3 regions of the Streptomyces sp. NPDC087428 genome follow, and region 1 is predicted to be linked to each of the others. Evidence: riboswitches for the same ligand, from Rfam matches in the RefSeq annotation. Region 1 holds a riboswitch; each other region holds the start of a gene.
The links. Region 1 has a riboswitch for cobalamin ahead of ACIO3R_RS08355 (ribonucleoside-diphosphate reductase subunit alpha). Riboswitches for the same ligand answer to the same signal wherever they lie in the genome.
Positions count from the first base shown of each region.

Region 2: linked by a shared signal. The riboswitch ahead of metE (5-methyltetrahydropteroyltriglutamate--homocysteine S-methyltransferase) and the one ahead of ACIO3R_RS08355 (ribonucleoside-diphosphate reductase subunit alpha) in region 1 are both predicted to bind cobalamin.
Region 3: linked by a shared signal. The riboswitch ahead of cobN (cobaltochelatase subunit CobN) and the one ahead of ACIO3R_RS08355 (ribonucleoside-diphosphate reductase subunit alpha) in region 1 are both predicted to bind cobalamin.

Region 1 covers NZ_JBIUXR010000003.1:229,909-234,962, reverse strand. The annotation lists gene ACIO3R_RS08360 (ribonucleotide-diphosphate reductase subunit beta) at 1-520, opposite strand, end outside; gene ACIO3R_RS08355 (ribonucleoside-diphosphate reductase subunit alpha) at 520-2,946, opposite strand; cobalamin riboswitch at 3,084-3,221, opposite strand; gene ACIO3R_RS08350 (GNAT family N-acetyltransferase) at 3,274-3,786, opposite strand; gene mctP (monocarboxylate uptake permease MctP) at 3,908-5,054, opposite strand, start outside.
Region 2 covers NZ_JBIUXR010000004.1:464,711-469,764, reverse strand. The annotation lists gene ACIO3R_RS11540 (ABC transporter ATP-binding protein) at 1-40, shown strand, start outside; gene ACIO3R_RS11535 (ECF transporter S component) at 37-861, shown strand; gene metE (5-methyltetrahydropteroyltriglutamate--homocysteine S-methyltransferase) at 931-3,249, opposite strand; cobalamin riboswitch at 3,412-3,629, opposite strand; gene ACIO3R_RS11525 (hypothetical protein) at 3,943-4,191, shown strand; gene ACIO3R_RS11520 (hypothetical protein) at 4,328-4,477, shown strand; gene ACIO3R_RS11515 (YciI family protein) at 4,592-4,930, shown strand; gene ACIO3R_RS11510 (RNA polymerase sigma factor) at 4,933-5,054, shown strand, end outside.
Region 3 covers NZ_JBIUXR010000014.1:31,826-36,879, reverse strand. The annotation lists gene ACIO3R_RS28145 (precorrin-2 C(20)-methyltransferase) at 1-81, opposite strand, end outside; gene ACIO3R_RS28140 (precorrin-8X methylmutase) at 84-710, opposite strand; gene cobG (precorrin-3B synthase) at 824-2,143, opposite strand; cobalamin riboswitch at 2,191-2,343, shown strand; gene cobN (cobaltochelatase subunit CobN) at 2,415-5,054, shown strand, end outside.

The DNA of each region.
Region 1 (5,054 bases):
AGATCAGGTTCAGCAGGAAGCGGCGCCGGTCGGCCTGCGTCTCCAGCTGGTCCATCTTCTCGACGGAGTCCATCCACTTGAAGCAGAACTGCGCCTTCTCACGGATCGAGGGGATCTCCTCGACCGCGTCGAACGCGGCCGCCCGGTCGTCCGGATCGGGCAGATAGGTGTCGAGCAGCGTCAGATAGAACTGGACGTGCACGGCCTCCTCGAAGAGCTGCCGCGACAGGTACAGCCGCGCCTCGGGGGAGTTGATGTGCTTGTACAGCGTCAGCACGAGGTTGTTGGAGACGATCGAGTCACCGGTCGCGAAGAACGCGACGAGCCGCCCGATCATGTGCTGCTCGCCCGGCGACAGCTTGGCGAGGTCGGAGACGTCGGAGTGGAGGTCGACCTCCTCCACCGTCCAGGTGTTCTTGATCGCGTCCCGGTAGCGCTCGTAGAAGTCCGGGTAGCGCATGGGCCGCAGGGTCAGTTCGAAGCCCGGGTCGAGCAGGTTCTTGTTCTCGGATGTGCTCATTACTGGCAGGCCTCGCAGGACTCGGGGTTTTCGAGGGAGCAGGCGAGCGCGTCGGCGTCGGGCGCGGCCGCCTGCTGTACGGGAATGGGGGCGGCGGCAGCGGCCTGGCCGGACGCGGCCCGCGCGATCCGCGTCGCCGGGCGCGAGCGCAGGTAGTACGTCGTCTTCAGCCCCTGCTTCCAGGCGTACGCGTACATCGAGGAGAGCTTGCCGATCGTCGGCGTCTCCAGGAACAGGTTCAGCGACTGGCTCTGGTCGAGGAACGGCGTACGGGCCGCCGCCATGTCGATCAGTCCGCGCTGCGGGATCTCCCACGCCGTGCGGTACAGCGCCCGTACGTCCTCGGGGATCCACGCGAAGCCCTGCACCGAGCCGCTCGCCTCGCGCAGCGCCTCACGGGTCCGCGCGTCCCACACGCCGAGCCTCTTCAGCTCGTCCACCAGGTACGCGTTGACCTGGAGGAACTCCCCGCTGAGCGTCTCGCGCTTGAAGAGGTTGGAGACCTGCGGCTCGATGCACTCGTACACGCCCGCGATGGAGGCGATCGTCGCCGTCGGCGCGATGGCGAGCAGCAGCGAGTTGCGCATCCCGCTCTTCGCGACCCGGGCGCGCAGCGCGTCCCAGCGCTCCGGCCAGTTCAGCTCGGTGTCGTAGTGGTCCGGGTGCAGCACCCCGCGGGCGGCCCGCGTCTCGGACCAGGCGGGCAGCGGGCCCGAGCGCTCGGCGAGCGCGCAGGAGGCCTCGTACGCGGCGAGCATGATCCGCTCGGAGATCTTCGTCGACAGGGCCCGTGCCTCGGGGGAGTCGAACGGCAGGCGCAGCTGGAAGAAGACGTCCTGGAGACCCATCGCGCCCAGGCCCACCGGCCGCCAGCGGGCGTTGGAGCGGCCCGCCTGCTCGGTCGGGTAGAAGTTGATGTCGACGACCCGGTCGAGGAAGGTCACCGCGGTACGGACGGTGGCGTCCAGGCGTTCCCAGTCGATGGTGCCGTCGGCGACGAACGCGCCGAGGTTGACCGAACCCAGGTTGCAGACGGCCGTCTCGCCGTCGTCGGTGACTTCGAGGATCTCCGTGCACAGGTTCGACGAGTGCACGACGCGGCCGGGCTCGGCGGTCTGGTTCGCGGTCCGGTTGGAGGCGTCCTTGAACGTCATCCAGCCCTGGCCGGTCTGTGCGAGCGTCCGCATCATCCGGCCGTACAGCTCACGGGCCGGCATCGTCTTGCGGGCCAGGCCCTTGGCCTCGGCCGCCCGGTACGCGGCGTCGAACGCGTCGCCCCACAGGTCGACCAGCTCGGGCACGTCGGCCGGGGAGAACAGCGACCAGGTGCCGTCCGTGTCGACCCGGCGCATGAACTCGTCCGGGATCCAGTGCGCCAGGTTGAGGTTGTGCGTGCGCCGCTGGTCCTCACCCGTGTTGTCGCGCAGCTCCAGGAACTCCTCGATGTCCGCGTGCCAGGTCTCCAGGTAGACCGCGGCGGCGCCCTTGCGCCGGCCGCCCTGGTTCACCGCGGCGACGGACGCGTCGAGCGTCTTGAGGAACGGGACGATGCCGTTGGAGTGCCCGTTGGTGCCCCGGATCAGTGAACCGCGGGCGCGGATGCGGGAGTACGAGAGGCCGATGCCGCCCGCGTGCTTGGACAGCCGCGCCACCTGGTGGTAGCGGTCGTAGATCGAGTCCAGCTCGTCCAGCGGCGAGTCCAGCAGGTAGCAGGAGGACATCTGCGGGTGCCGGGTGCCGGAGTTGAAGAGCGTGGGGGAGGAGGGCAGGTAGTCCAGCCGGCTCATCAGCCGGTAGAGCGCGGCGACCTCGTCCAGGGCGCGCTCGGAGTTGTCCTCGGCGAGCCCGGCGGCGACCCGGAGCATGAAGTGCTGCGGGGTCTCGACGACCTGGCGGGTCAGCGGGTGGCGCAGCAGGTAGCGGCTGTGCAGGGTGCGCAGCCCGAAGTAGCCGAAGCGGTCGTCGGCGCCGTCGGCGAGGGCCTGTCCCACCAGTGCGTCGAGGGCGGCCGCGTGGAGCGTCACGAACTCGGCGGTGCGGTCCGCGATCAGGCCCTCGCGGTGCCCGACGGCGACCGACGCGGAGAAGGCCGTCGCGCCCTGTCCGGCCGCCTCGTCCGCGATCGAGCGGGTGAGGAGGCGGGCGGCGAGCCGGGAGTAGGCGGGGTCCTCCGAGATCAGGCCCGCGGCGGCCTCGGTGGCCAGCGAGCGCAGCTCGGCCTCGTCCGACCGGGCGTTGCGGCCGCGCAGTGCGGCGCCGGCGACGCGTCCGGGGTCGGTGTCGGGCAGATCCGCGGTCAGGTCGGTGAGGGTGCGCAGCAACGCGGTTCCCGGTCCGTCCTTCGCGGGTGCCGCGGACCGGTCCGTCCCGGACTCGACTGCTTCGGACTCGGCCGCTGAAACCGGATCGGCTGGCGCGATGGTCACGTGGTGCTCTCCCTCGCTCGGCTCTGGGCCGGCGGGGGAACGGGGGCAGCCGGGCGGAGCCGGGCCCTGGGGCAGTACTCCGTGCGGCGTCCACCGGCCCATCCACGAGGCCCGGACATCTGGGCATCCGGATCGGTCGAGCCGGATGCGCTGTCGGCAGGTCCTCGGACTCACGGGTGCGCAAAAGCGCACCGAACATACCGTTGCGGGACAGTTCCGGATTCGCACCGGATTTCCCTGCGGCGACAGCGAGCACGAGCATACATGTGGGGGCAGCCCGATGCGGCAGCCCCCACATGTTGTGTCGCGCGACTCAACGGCGCGACGTCATGACGTCGGCAGGAGGTCCAGGCGGTAGGTCAGCAGCGAGAGCCCCTCGATGGGATACCAGTCCCTTTCCGGGGTCCGTACGAAGCCGAGGCGCCCGTAGATCCTATGGGCTCCGCGCATGCCCGGCTGCGTCGACAGCGCGATCCCCGTGACCCCCGCGGTGGCCCGTGCGCGCTCGATACAGGCCCGGACGAGCGCCTCGCCCGCCCCGGCCCCACGGGCCTCGCGGGAGACCGCGAGCATCCGGAACTCGGCCTCGTCGGCGGCCGCGATGTCCGCCCACCGGTTCCCCGGCGGTGCGTACGTCACGCCGCCGAGCACCCGCCCCGATGCGTCCGCCGCGACGAGCACCTCGGCCTCCGCGGCCCGCCGGGCGACGTCCCGCAGCTGCACCAGATAGGGGTCGTCGGCGCCGAAGTCCAGCAGCCCGTCCCCGAGATAGGCCTCTGCGGTGATTTCGCCGAGGACCGTGTGCTCGGCGGGCCCGACCGGCCTGATGGTGATGTCCATGCCCGGAAGTGTGCCGCACTCCGCGTGCTCGGTCGCGGGAATTCCCGGGCCCCCGCGCCCGGTACGCGAACGGGCCGCCGTACCCCGGTGCGGGGGGTGCGGCGGCCCGTGGCGGGGCGGGTCAGTGACCGCCGGGCGCCCCGGCCGTGGCCGGCGGGAGCTCGGTCTTCACGCCCGGGTCGCCCGCGTCCGCGGTGTAGTCGTCGGGCGAGGTCTCGTCGACCCCGGCAGGCGCCTTCACGGCGTTCAGGACGAAGGTGAGGACGACGGTGACCACGACGTTCAGCACGAACGCCGTCAGGCCGATGTAGCCGATCTCGCCGATGCCCGGGATCTCCTTGGAGGACCCCCCAAAGTGCGCCTGGGTGGGGCTGGCGACTCCGTAGGCGGCGGCGGTCCCGTAGATCATACCGACCGCCCAGCCCGCGAGGAGGGCCCAGCGGTGGAACCACCGGGTGAACAGGCCGCCGACCAGGGCCGGCATCGTCTGGAGGATCCAGATCCCGCCGAGCAGCTGGAAGTTGATCGCGACCGTCTTGTCCATGGTGAGGACGAAGGCGAGCGCGCCGACCTTCACCAGCAGCGACACCAGCTTGGAGACCTTGGTTTCCTGGGCGGGTGTCGCGTCGGGCTTCAGGAAGTCCTTGTAGATGTTCCGGGTGAACAGGTTCGCCGCCGCGATCGACATGATCGCCGCGGGGACCAGCGCGCCGATGCCGATGGCCGCGAACGCCACGCCCGCGAACCAGTCGGGGAACATGTTCTCGAAGAGCTGCGGGATCGCCAGCTGGCCGTTGTCCACCTTGACCCCGGCGGCGATGGCCATGAAGCCGAGGAGTGCGAGCAGGCCCAGCATCAGCGAGTACAGCGGCAGGATCGTGGTGTTGCGGCGGATCACGTTGCGGCTGCGGCTGGAGAGCGTCGCCGTGATCGAGTGCGGGTACATGAAGAGCGCCAGCGCCGAGCCCAGCGCCAGCGTGGCGTAGCCCCACTGGCCGTTCACGCCGGGCGCGAGCGCGCCGGTCGGCTTGCCCCCCGGCGGACCCGCGAACTTCTCCTGCGCGGAGGCGAAGATGTCGTGGAAGCCGCCGAGCTTGATCGGGATGTAGATGATCGCCACGAGGATGACCAGGTAGATCAGCCCGTCCTTGACGAAGGCGATCAGCGCGGGCGCGCGCAGGCCCGAGGAGTACGTGTAGGCGGCGAGCACCGCGAACGCGATCAGCAGCGGCAGGTCCTTGATGAACCAGTGCGTGTTCTCGCCGCCG
Region 2 (5,054 bases), on a different contig from region 1:
GGACGCCCGCACACCCCGTGACACGGAGGACCCGGCATGAGCGCGGGCACCGCGACAGCCATCCGGCTCAACACCCGCGTCTCACTGGTCATCACCCTGGCCGCCTTCCTCGGTGCGGTCGCCTTCTTCTGGCCCTTCGTCGTCGCGCCCGGCACATTCGGCTCGAACTACGCCCCGCCCCTCATCTTCGGTGTCCTCCTCGTCCTCGTCCTGTGCGTGGTGCTCTCCGAGATGGCCGAGGGCGGCATCAGCTCCAAGGCCCTGGCCATGCTCGGCGTCCTGTCCGCGGTCAACGCCGCCCTGCGCCCCCTGGGCGCCGGAACAGCCGGTATCGAGACGGTCTTCTTCGTCCTCGTCCTGGCCGGGCGGGTCTACGGACCGGGCTTCGGCTTCACCCTCGGCTGCACTTCACTCTTCACCTCCGCGCTGATAACGGGCGGCGTCGGGCCGTGGATGCCGTACCAGATGTTCGGCTGCGCGTTCGTGGGCATGCTCGCCGGCTTCCTGCCCCGCGCCACCGGCCGCCGCGAAGTCGTCATGCTCGCTGGCTACGGATCGCTCTCGGGCTATCTCTTCGGCTTCCTGCTGAACCTGTCCTTCTGGCCGTTCTCCCTCGACCCGAACAGCTCCATCGCCTACCTTCCCGGGCTGCCCTTCACCGAGCAGTGGCACCGCTACCTCGCCTTCGACCTCGCCACTTCCCTCGGCTGGGACACCGGGCGGGCCGTCACCAACTTCGTCTGCATCGTGCTGGCCGGGCCGGCCGTGCTCACCACGTTCCGCCGGGCCGCCCGACGCGCCCGCTTCCAGGCCCCGGTGCGCTTCACCCCCTCCGGACCGGCGGCCCCCGACGGGAAGTGAGGGCCGGACGGCCGGGGTACCCGCGCCACGCTCGCACGCGGACACCCCGGCCCTCCGGCCCTTCCCGGGTCAGGAGGCGGGCAGCTCGCCGCGGACGGTACGGGCCGCGGCGACCAGGTTCTCCAGGGCCGCCCTGGTCTCGGGCCAGCCGCGGGTCTTCAGACCGCAGTCGGGGTTGACCCAGAGCCGTTCGGCGGGGATGGCCTCCAGCCCCTTGCGCAGCAGGGCGGCGGCCTCTGCGGCGTCGGGTACCCGCGGGGAGTGGATGTCGTACACCCCGGGGCCGGCCTCGCGGGGGTAGCCGTGTGCGGCGAGTTCGCGGGCGACCTGCATGTGGGAGCGGGCGGCCTCCAGGCTGATGACGTCGGCGTCGAGGTCGTCGATGGCTTGGACGATGTCACCGAACTCGGCGTAACACATGTGGGTGTGGATCTGGGTGTCAGGGCGTACGCCACTGGTGGTGAGCCGGAAGGACTCGGTGGCCCATTCCAGATACGCGGCGTGGTCCGCCGCCCGCAGCGGCAGCGTCTCGCGCAGCGCGGGTTCGTCGACCTGGATGACCGAAGTGCCCGCGTTCTCAAGGTCGTTGACCTCGTCGCGCAGTGCGAGGGCGACCTGTCGTGCGGTGTCCCCGAGGGGCTGGTCGTCGCGGACGAAGGACCAGGCCAGCATGGTGACGGGCCCGGTCAGCATCCCCTTGACCGGACGGTCGGTCAGGGACTGGGCGTACGAGGTCCAGCGCACTGTCATCGGTTCGGGCCGGGAGATGTCGCCGGCCAGGACCGGCGGGCGGACGTAGCGGGTGCCGTAGGACTGGACCCAGCCGTGCTGGGTGGCGAGGTAACCGGTGAGCTGTTCGGCGAAGTACTGCACCATGTCGTTGCGTTCGGGTTCGCCGTGCACCAGGACGTCGAGGCCGGTCTTCTCCTGGAAGGAGATGACCTCACCGATCTCGGCCTTGATCCGTTCCTCGTATCCGGCCGTGTCGACGCGGCCCTTGCGCAGGTCGGCGCGGGCCGTGCGCAGTTCGTCGGTCTGCGGGAACGAGCCGATGGTGGTCGTCGGCAGCAACGGCAGCCCGAGGTGCGCCCGTTGGGCGGCGGCCCGCTCGGTGTAGGGCTGGGAGCGGCGGCCGTCGGCGTCGGTGACGGCGGCGGTCCTGGCCCGGACCGCGGGGTCGCGGGTGATCGGGGAGCCGGCGCGGGAGGCGAGGTCGGCGCGGTTGGCGGAGATCTCGGCGGCGACGGCGCCCGTGCCCCGGGTGAGTCCCTTGGCCAGGGTGACGACCTCGGCGGTCTTCTGCTCGGCGAAGGCGAGCCAGCGCAGGATCTGGGGGTCGATGTCCCGCTCGGGTGCCGTGTCGAGGGGGACGTGCAGGAGGGAGCAGGAGGCGGCCACGTCGACGCTGTCGGCGAGGCCCAGGAGGGTGGCGAGGGTGGCGAGGGACTTCTCGTGGTCGTTGATCCAGATGTTGCGGCCGTTGACGACACCGGCGACGAGCCGCTTGCCGGGCAGTCCGCCGACGGCGGCGAGGTCTTCGAGGTTGGCGGCGGCCGGGCCGGTGAAGTCCAGGGCGAGGCCCTCCACCGGGGCCTTCGCCAGGACGGGCAGGGCGTCGCCGAGCCGGTCGAAGTAGGAGGCGACGAGCAGCTTGGGGCGGTCGGTGAGGCCGCCGAGGTCACGGTAGGCGCGGGCCGCCGCGTTCAGCTCGGCCGGGGAGCGGTCCTGGACGAGCGCCGGTTCGTCGAGCTGCACCCACTCCGCGCCTGCGGCACGCAGGTCGGCGAGCACCTCGGCGTAGACCGGCAGCAGCCGGTCCAGCAGGGTGAGCGGTTCGAAGCCGGCTGCCGCTCCGGGGGCGGGCTTGGCGAGCAGGAGGTAGGTGAGGGGGCCGACGAGTACCGGCCGGGCGGTGTGCCCGAGCGCGAGGGCTTCCCCGAGCTCGGTGACCTGCTTGGTGGAGTCGGCGGTGAAGACGGTGTCCGGGCCGAGCTCGGGGACGAGGTAGTGGTAGTTGGTGTCGAACCACTTGGTCATCTCCAGCGGCGCCACGTCCTGGGTGCCGCGGGCCATCGCGAAGCAGCCGTCGAGCGCGTCGGCGTCGACGGCCGCACGGTGGCGCCGGGGGACCGCACCGACCATGACGCTGGTGTCGAGGACGTGGTCGTAGTACGAGAAGTCGCCGGTGGGCACTTCGTGGATGCCGGCGTCCGCCAGCCGCTTCCAGTTGGAGCGGCGCAGTCCTGCCGTCGTCTCCCGGAGGGCGTCGGCGGTGACGCGGCCCTTCCAGTACCCCTCGATGACCTTCTTCAGTTCCCGGTTCGGGCCCTGGCGGGGGTAGCCGTACACGGTTGCTCGTGCTGCCGCGGCTGCGGGCTTGGGTGTCACGGAAATCTCCTTCGCGAGATGACTCCTGAACATCCCGGGGACGGGACACGGACGCGAAGGGATGACGTACCGGACGGATCTCGCGCACGCCTTCGGCGCGGACTCCTGTCTGGTATGTACGCCGACCCGCCCACGAGGTCACCGGGATTTCCGCACACGAGGGGTCGCGTGCGGGCAACGGGCAGGTCTTCGGACTCGCGGGCACATCTGCCGGGGGCAGACTCCTACTGGCCGTCGCTTCCCAGATCCGACCGGATCCAGTGCGTATGACGGCGGTCGTTCCCACTCACCGCTGCGGGGCAGTCCCGGAATTCCACCGGGTTCCCTCTTACGACGCGCCTGCCTGGCGGACAGGGCGAACCAGCTGCACCGGTCAGCCTAGACGGTCGTCCACCGCCCAGGCGCCTCTGTTCACATTCCGGAACGTGAAACGGGACCCCGGCCCCACGTTCTCGGTGAGCGTGATCCGCGCTCCTGTGGGACGAATGTATTGCCCAACCTGGAGCGGGCCGTGCTCCGTCGGAGCCGGGCGGCGGCCGAGGACGGACCGGGACGGACCGGCCGAGGCAACCGGCCAGGAGCGCGCGACCGCTCACCGTGGTAACCATCCGTCACCGCGGTGGCCATGCATCAGCGCCGGTTGACCGGGTACCCGCACCGGGCACGACGCCTATGGGAGGAAGCGAGAACACCGTGAACGACCTTCACCCGAAAGACCCCGGAACGAGCGGGGACCCGATTCCGCGTGACCCGCCCGATCAGCAGGCCACGGCCGACGAGGACCCCTTGGACGTGGTCGGCGGCTCGATGCGGCCGACGGCCGACGAGCACCCGGACCTGGAGATTCCCGATACGGACGAGGCAGGCACCGGCCGGCGCGGCGCTCCGCCCGCGGCCCCTCGCCATCCCGACCACCCCGTGCCCGACGAACCGTCCGGCTGACCCGGTCCCCGAAGGCACGCGCCGGACGAAAGCGTCTTCACCCTTGTGCCGACGGCGGAGGCCGCGGGCGTGGATCATAGACGCATGACCCACGTGGGGAGCGCCCCGTCGCTGTCCTCCCCGGCCCCGCCGGGAAGTGGAAGCCGTCCGGAACCAGGCGCGCGTCCTCCGGCTCAGCCAGATCCGGTGGCAGACCCCCTCGTGGGACGCGGACGCGATCAGGTTCTACGACCGGCTGGGCGCCCGCGCCAAGGAGAAGCGGCGCTTCTTCCTGTCCGCGGACTGACCCCCCTTCTGCTGCCCGCCTGCCGCTGTTTCGGCATCGGTGACCCCGTCGGTGTCCCCTGCGCCGCTGCTCGTTCGTCGTGAGGGTGAGAGCCCGCTGATTCCGGAGGCCGTGATGCAGTACGCCCTGATGATCTACACCGAGCCCGGCCAGGAGGAGACGCTGTCGGAGGAGGAATGCGAGGCGGCGTACGCCGAGTACCTGGCGCTGGCCGACGATCCGCGGTGCGTCGGCGCCGGGCAGCTGCAGTCCGCCGAGACGGCGACGAGCGTGCGCGTGGTCGGCGGCCGGACACTGATGACCGACGGCCCGTTCGCGGACACCAAGGAAGTACTCGGGGGCTTCTGCCTGATCGAGGCGGCGGATCTGGACGAAGCGATCGAGCTGGCGTCGCGCGTCCCGGCCGCCCGGCTCGGCGGCGCCGTCGAGATCAGGCCGGTGGTGCGGCGCTGAACGTGCTGGAGGAGGTCTTCCGGGACGAGTGGGGCCGGGTGCTGGCGTCACTCGTCGGGTACCTCGGTGACTTCGACAGGGCGGAGGACGCCGCGCAGGAGGCGTTCGCCGTCGCGGCGCGGAG
Region 3 (5,054 bases), on a different contig from region 1:
GGCTCGTACGGTCATCAGGGCCGGATCGCCGGGGCCGAGCCCGACCCCGTACAGCCGGCCGTTCCTCTGCTGCTCGCTCACGCTTACTCCTCCTCGCTGGCGATGGCGTTGAGGGCGGCGGCCGCCATGGCGCTGCCGCCGCGCCGGCCGCGCACGATCAGGTGGTCGAGGCCGGACGGGTGCGCGGCCAGGGCGTCCTTGGACTCGGCGGCGCCGATGAAGCCGACCGGGACCCCGATGACGGCGGCGGGGCGCGGCGCGCCCTCCTCGATGAGTTCGAGCAGCCGGAACAGGGCGGTGGGCGCGTTGCCGACGGCGACGACCGCACCGTCCAGCCGGTCGCGCCACAGCTCCAGGGCGGCCGCGCTGCGGGTGGTGCCGAGTTCCGCCGCGAGCGCGGGCACCGACGGGTCGGACAGGGTGCACACCACCTCGTTGTCCGCGGGCAGCCGCTTACGGGTGACACCGCTGGCGACCATGGCCACGTCGCACAGGATGGGGGCGCCCGCCCGCAGCGCCGCGCGGGCACGGGCCACCACGTCCGGGCTGAAGGCGAGGTCGCGTACGAGGTCGACCATCCCGCAGGCGTGGATCATCCGGACCGCGACCTGGCTCACATCGGCGGGCAGGCCGGACAGGTCCGCCTCCGCGCGGATCGTGGCGAAGGACTGGCGATAGATGGCCGGTCCGTCCTTCTCGTACTGGTGCACAGTGCTGTCGCTCTCTTCATCGGGCGGGGAAGGGGCCATGGGGCATGGGGCGGAAGGGCCCCGGGCGTGGAACGTACAGGTGCCGCGGTGTCGCGGTGCGGGGAGGGGCGGTGTCAGCCGACGGTGCCCCGGGCCGCCGTCACGGCGGCCGCGAGTGCCGGGGGACCGGCGGGGACGGTCAGCGGGGAGCCCCGCTCCTCGCCGCGCACCGTGCGCACCCGGTAGCCGTCCGGGGTGGCGACGACGTCGACCCACTCGCCGTGGGGATGGCCGCAGCGGCGTTCGCACCCCGACCAGTACACCGGCAGTGCGCCGGGAGGCCCCACGGTCGCAGCGGCCTCCGCCCGCACATCGGCCAGGGACCTGGCGCAGCCGGGACGCCCGATGCAGGCCCCCACCCCGGTCCAGGGGGAGTGGGGCCCGATGACCAGTCCGGCGGCCCCCAGCCGGTCCAGCGCCTCCGCGGCCCGCCCCCGCTCCAGCCCGGGTACGACGACGCCGCGCCACGGGGTCAGCCGCAGTTCGCCGTTCCCGCGGTGCCTGGCGGTGCCGGTCAGCGCCTGCCACTGGTGGGCGCCGATCCGCCCCAGGGGCACGCCGGCGGACAGGGCGACGGTGCCGTGCGGGCCGGTCACGACGCCGGGATCAGGGGGCGCGGATTTCTCCGGGCGGGCGGGGACTGCGGTGCGCTCGGAGCTGATTCCGGCCTGCCGCAGCCGCCGTACGACCTCGTCGAGGAGCGGCTCGCCGTCCCCGGGCAGATCCGTCACCCGCCAGGCACCGGAGGCGGCCGCGGCGTCGAGGAAGACCTCCGCGGCGATCAGGGCGGCCCGCGGCGCCCCTGCGCCGGGTATCCGTACCGCGCTCTGCGCGGAGCCGACCCGCAGCGTCGCCCCGCCGTCGCTCCGCGCCAGCAGGGTCACGTCGGCGCCCAGCGCGTCCACGTCGCCGCGTCCGTCGTCGAGCGCGAACAGGAACCGCCCCGACAGGCCGGCCGCCGTGTCACTCGCGCACAGCAGCTCGTCCACCGCGGACAGCCACGGCCGGATGTCGCGCTCACCCCGGCCGTCGAGACCGGAGAGCGGGGACGCCACGACGTTGCGGACGCGCTCGTGGCGCTCGGAGGGCAGCAGCCCCGACTCGGCCATCCCGGAGGCCAGTTCGCCACCGCAGTCCGGGCCAAGGCCGCGCAGCTGCACATTGCCGCGCGAAGTGAGATGCAACTCACCGTCGCCCAGCCGCTCCGCCAACTCCCCCAGCACGTCGGCCTGCGCCGCGCTCAGCACGCCGCCGGGGATCCGGATACGGGCCAGCGCACCGTCGTCCGCCCGGTGCAGCCGCAGCGTCCCGGGGCAGGCGTCGCCACGGGCACGGGGAGAAGCGTCTCCTGTGCGCGCGGGAAAGATGGCAGGTGGGGGCATGGCGGCGAGCATACCGACCATCTCATCAGATCCGTATGAGCCCCAGTTGATAGGTGCCCCTTACTATGCCTAGCGACGGGCTGTCCGGCCCGTCGTCGCCACAGACGGCGACAGGGGAGGAAGCCCGGTGCGATTCCGGCGCGGTCCCGCCACTGTGAATCCGGTCGCACCGACCGGGTGAGTCAGGAACTCCCTTCCCCGTCCACCCGGCTCCGGCCGGGCAGGGGAGTCCCATTCCGACACCGCCCGGGGCGTGGATACCCCGAGGAAGGCCAGACGCCGCATGATCCTGCTCCTGTCGACGTCCGACACCGACCTGCTCAGCGCCAGGGCAGCCAACGGCCCGGTCACCTACCGCTACGCGAACCCCTCCCGGCTCCCGCTCCAGGACCTCCCGCAGCTCCTGGACGGCACAGACCTGGTCGTCGTACGCCTCCTCGGCGGCGTCCGTGCCTGGCAGGACGGCCTCGACCACGTCCTCGCCACCGGACGCCCGGTCGTCGTCCTCACCGGGGAACAGGCCCCCGACGCCCAGCTGATGGCCGCCTCCACCGTCCCCATCGGCATCGCCGCCGAGGCCCACGCCTACCTGGCGCACGGTGGCCCCGCCAACCTGGAGCAGCTCGCCCGCTTCCTGTCGGACACCGTGCTGCTCACCGGCCACGGCTTCGAACCGCCCGCCCCCGCGCCCTCCTGGGGCCCGCTGGAGCGCACCCCCCGTGCGACGGACGGCCCCACCATCGCGGTGCTCTACTACCGCGCCCACCACATGAGCGGCAACACCGCGTTCATCGAGACCCTGTGCCGTGCCGTCGAGGACACGGGCGCCCGCGCCCTGCCGCTGTTCGTCGCCTCACTGCGCACGCCCGAGACCGAGCTCATCGACGCGCTGCGGGACGCCGACGCGATCGTGACCACCGTGCTCGCTGCGGGCGGCACCCGGCCCGCGGAGGCGTCGGCCGGCGGTGACGACGAGTCCTGGGACGCCGGGGCCCTCACCGGCCTCGACGTACCCATCCTCCAGGCGCTCTGCCTCACCAGTTCGCGGACCGACTGGGAGGACAACGACGAGGGCGTCTCGCCGCTGGACGCCGCGAGCCAGATCGCGGTCCCCGAGTTCGACGGCCGCCTGATCACCGTCCCGTTCTCGTTCAAGGAGATCGACGAGGACGGCCTCCCGGCGTACGTCGCCGACCCCGAGCGCGCCGCCCGGGTCGCCGGGACCGCCGTACGCCATGCCCGGCTCCGCCACATCCCGAACGCCGAGAAGCGCCTCGCGCTCGTCCTGTCCGCGTACCCGACCAAGCACTCCCGGATCGGCAACGCGGTCGGGCTCGACACCCCCGCGAGCGCCGTCGCCCTGCTGCGCCGCCTGCGCACCGAGGGATACGACTTCGGTGACGAGGAGGTGCCGGGCCTCGCCTCCGGCGACGGCGACGAGCTGATCTACGCGCTGATCGAGGCGGGCGGCCACGACCAGGAGTGGCTCACGGAGGAGCAGCTGGCCCGCAACCCGGTCCGTATCCCGGCGGCCGACTACCGCCGCTGGTACGCGACGCTGCCGGCCGAACTCCGCGAGGCCGTCGAGCAGCACTGGGGCCCGGCTCCGGGCGAGATGTTCCTGGACCGCTCGCGCAACCCCGAGGGCGACATCGTGCTGGCCGCCCTGCGCCGGGGCAATCTGCTCATCCTCATCCAGCCGCCGCGCGGCTTCGGTGAGAACCCGATCGCCATCTACCACGACCCCGACCTGCCGCCCTCGCACCACTACCTGGCGGCCTACCGCTGGATCGCCGCCTCCGCCGACGACAACGGCTTCGGCGCCGACGCGATGGTCCACCTCGGCAAGCACGGCAACCTGGAATGGCTGCCGGGGAAGAACGCCGGCCTGTCCGCCGCGTGCGGCCCCGACGCGGCTCTCGGTGACCTCCCCCTCGTCTACCCGTTCCTGGTCAACGACCCGGGCGAGGGAACCCAGGCCAAACGCCGCGTCCACGCCACCCTGGTCGACCACCTCGTACCGCCGATGGCCCGCGCCGAGAGCTACGGCGACATCGCCCGGCTGGAGCAACTCCTCGACGAGCACGCCCAGATCGCGGCGATGGACCCGGCGAAGCTCCCGGCGATCAGGGCCCAGATCTGGACCCTGATCCAGGCCGCGAAGCTCGACCACGACCTGGGGCTCGAAGACCGCCCGCAGGACGAGGGCTTCGACGAGTTCATCATGCATCTCGACGGCTGGCTCTGTGAGATCAAGGACGCGCAGATCCGCGACGGCCTGCACGTCCTGGGCGGCGCGCCCGGCGGCGCCGCCCGCGTCAACCTCGTCCTGGCGATCCTGCGCGCCCGCCAGATCTGGGGTGGCACCACGTCCCTGCCCGGCCTGCGCGAGGCACTCGGCCTCGACGAGTCGGCGGCCACCCGCACCACCGCCGACGAGGTCGAGGAGCAGGCACGGGCCCTGGTCCAGGCGATGGAGGACGCGCACTGGGCGCCGGCCGCCGTGGCCGGGGTCGCCGCCGGGCATCCGCGGTCCGTCGCGGACATCCTCGAATTCGCCGCCGACGAGGTCGTGCCGCGGCTGGCGGCCACCACCGACGAACTCGACCACACCGTGCACGCGTTGAACGGCGGGTTCGTCCCCGCCGGCCCCTCGGGATCCCCGCTCCGGGGCCTGGTCAACGTCCTGCCGACCGGCCGCAACTTCTACTCCGTCGACCCCAAGGCAGTGCCTTCCCGCCTCGCCTGGGAAACCGGACAGGCCCTGGCCGACTCCCTCCTGGACCGCTACCGCGCGGACAACGGCGACTGGCCCACCTCGGTCGGCCTGTCCCTGTGGGGCACGAGCGCGATGCGTACCGCGGGCGACGATGTCGCGGAGGCCTTCGCCCTGCTGGGCGTCCGCCCGGTCTGGGACGACGCG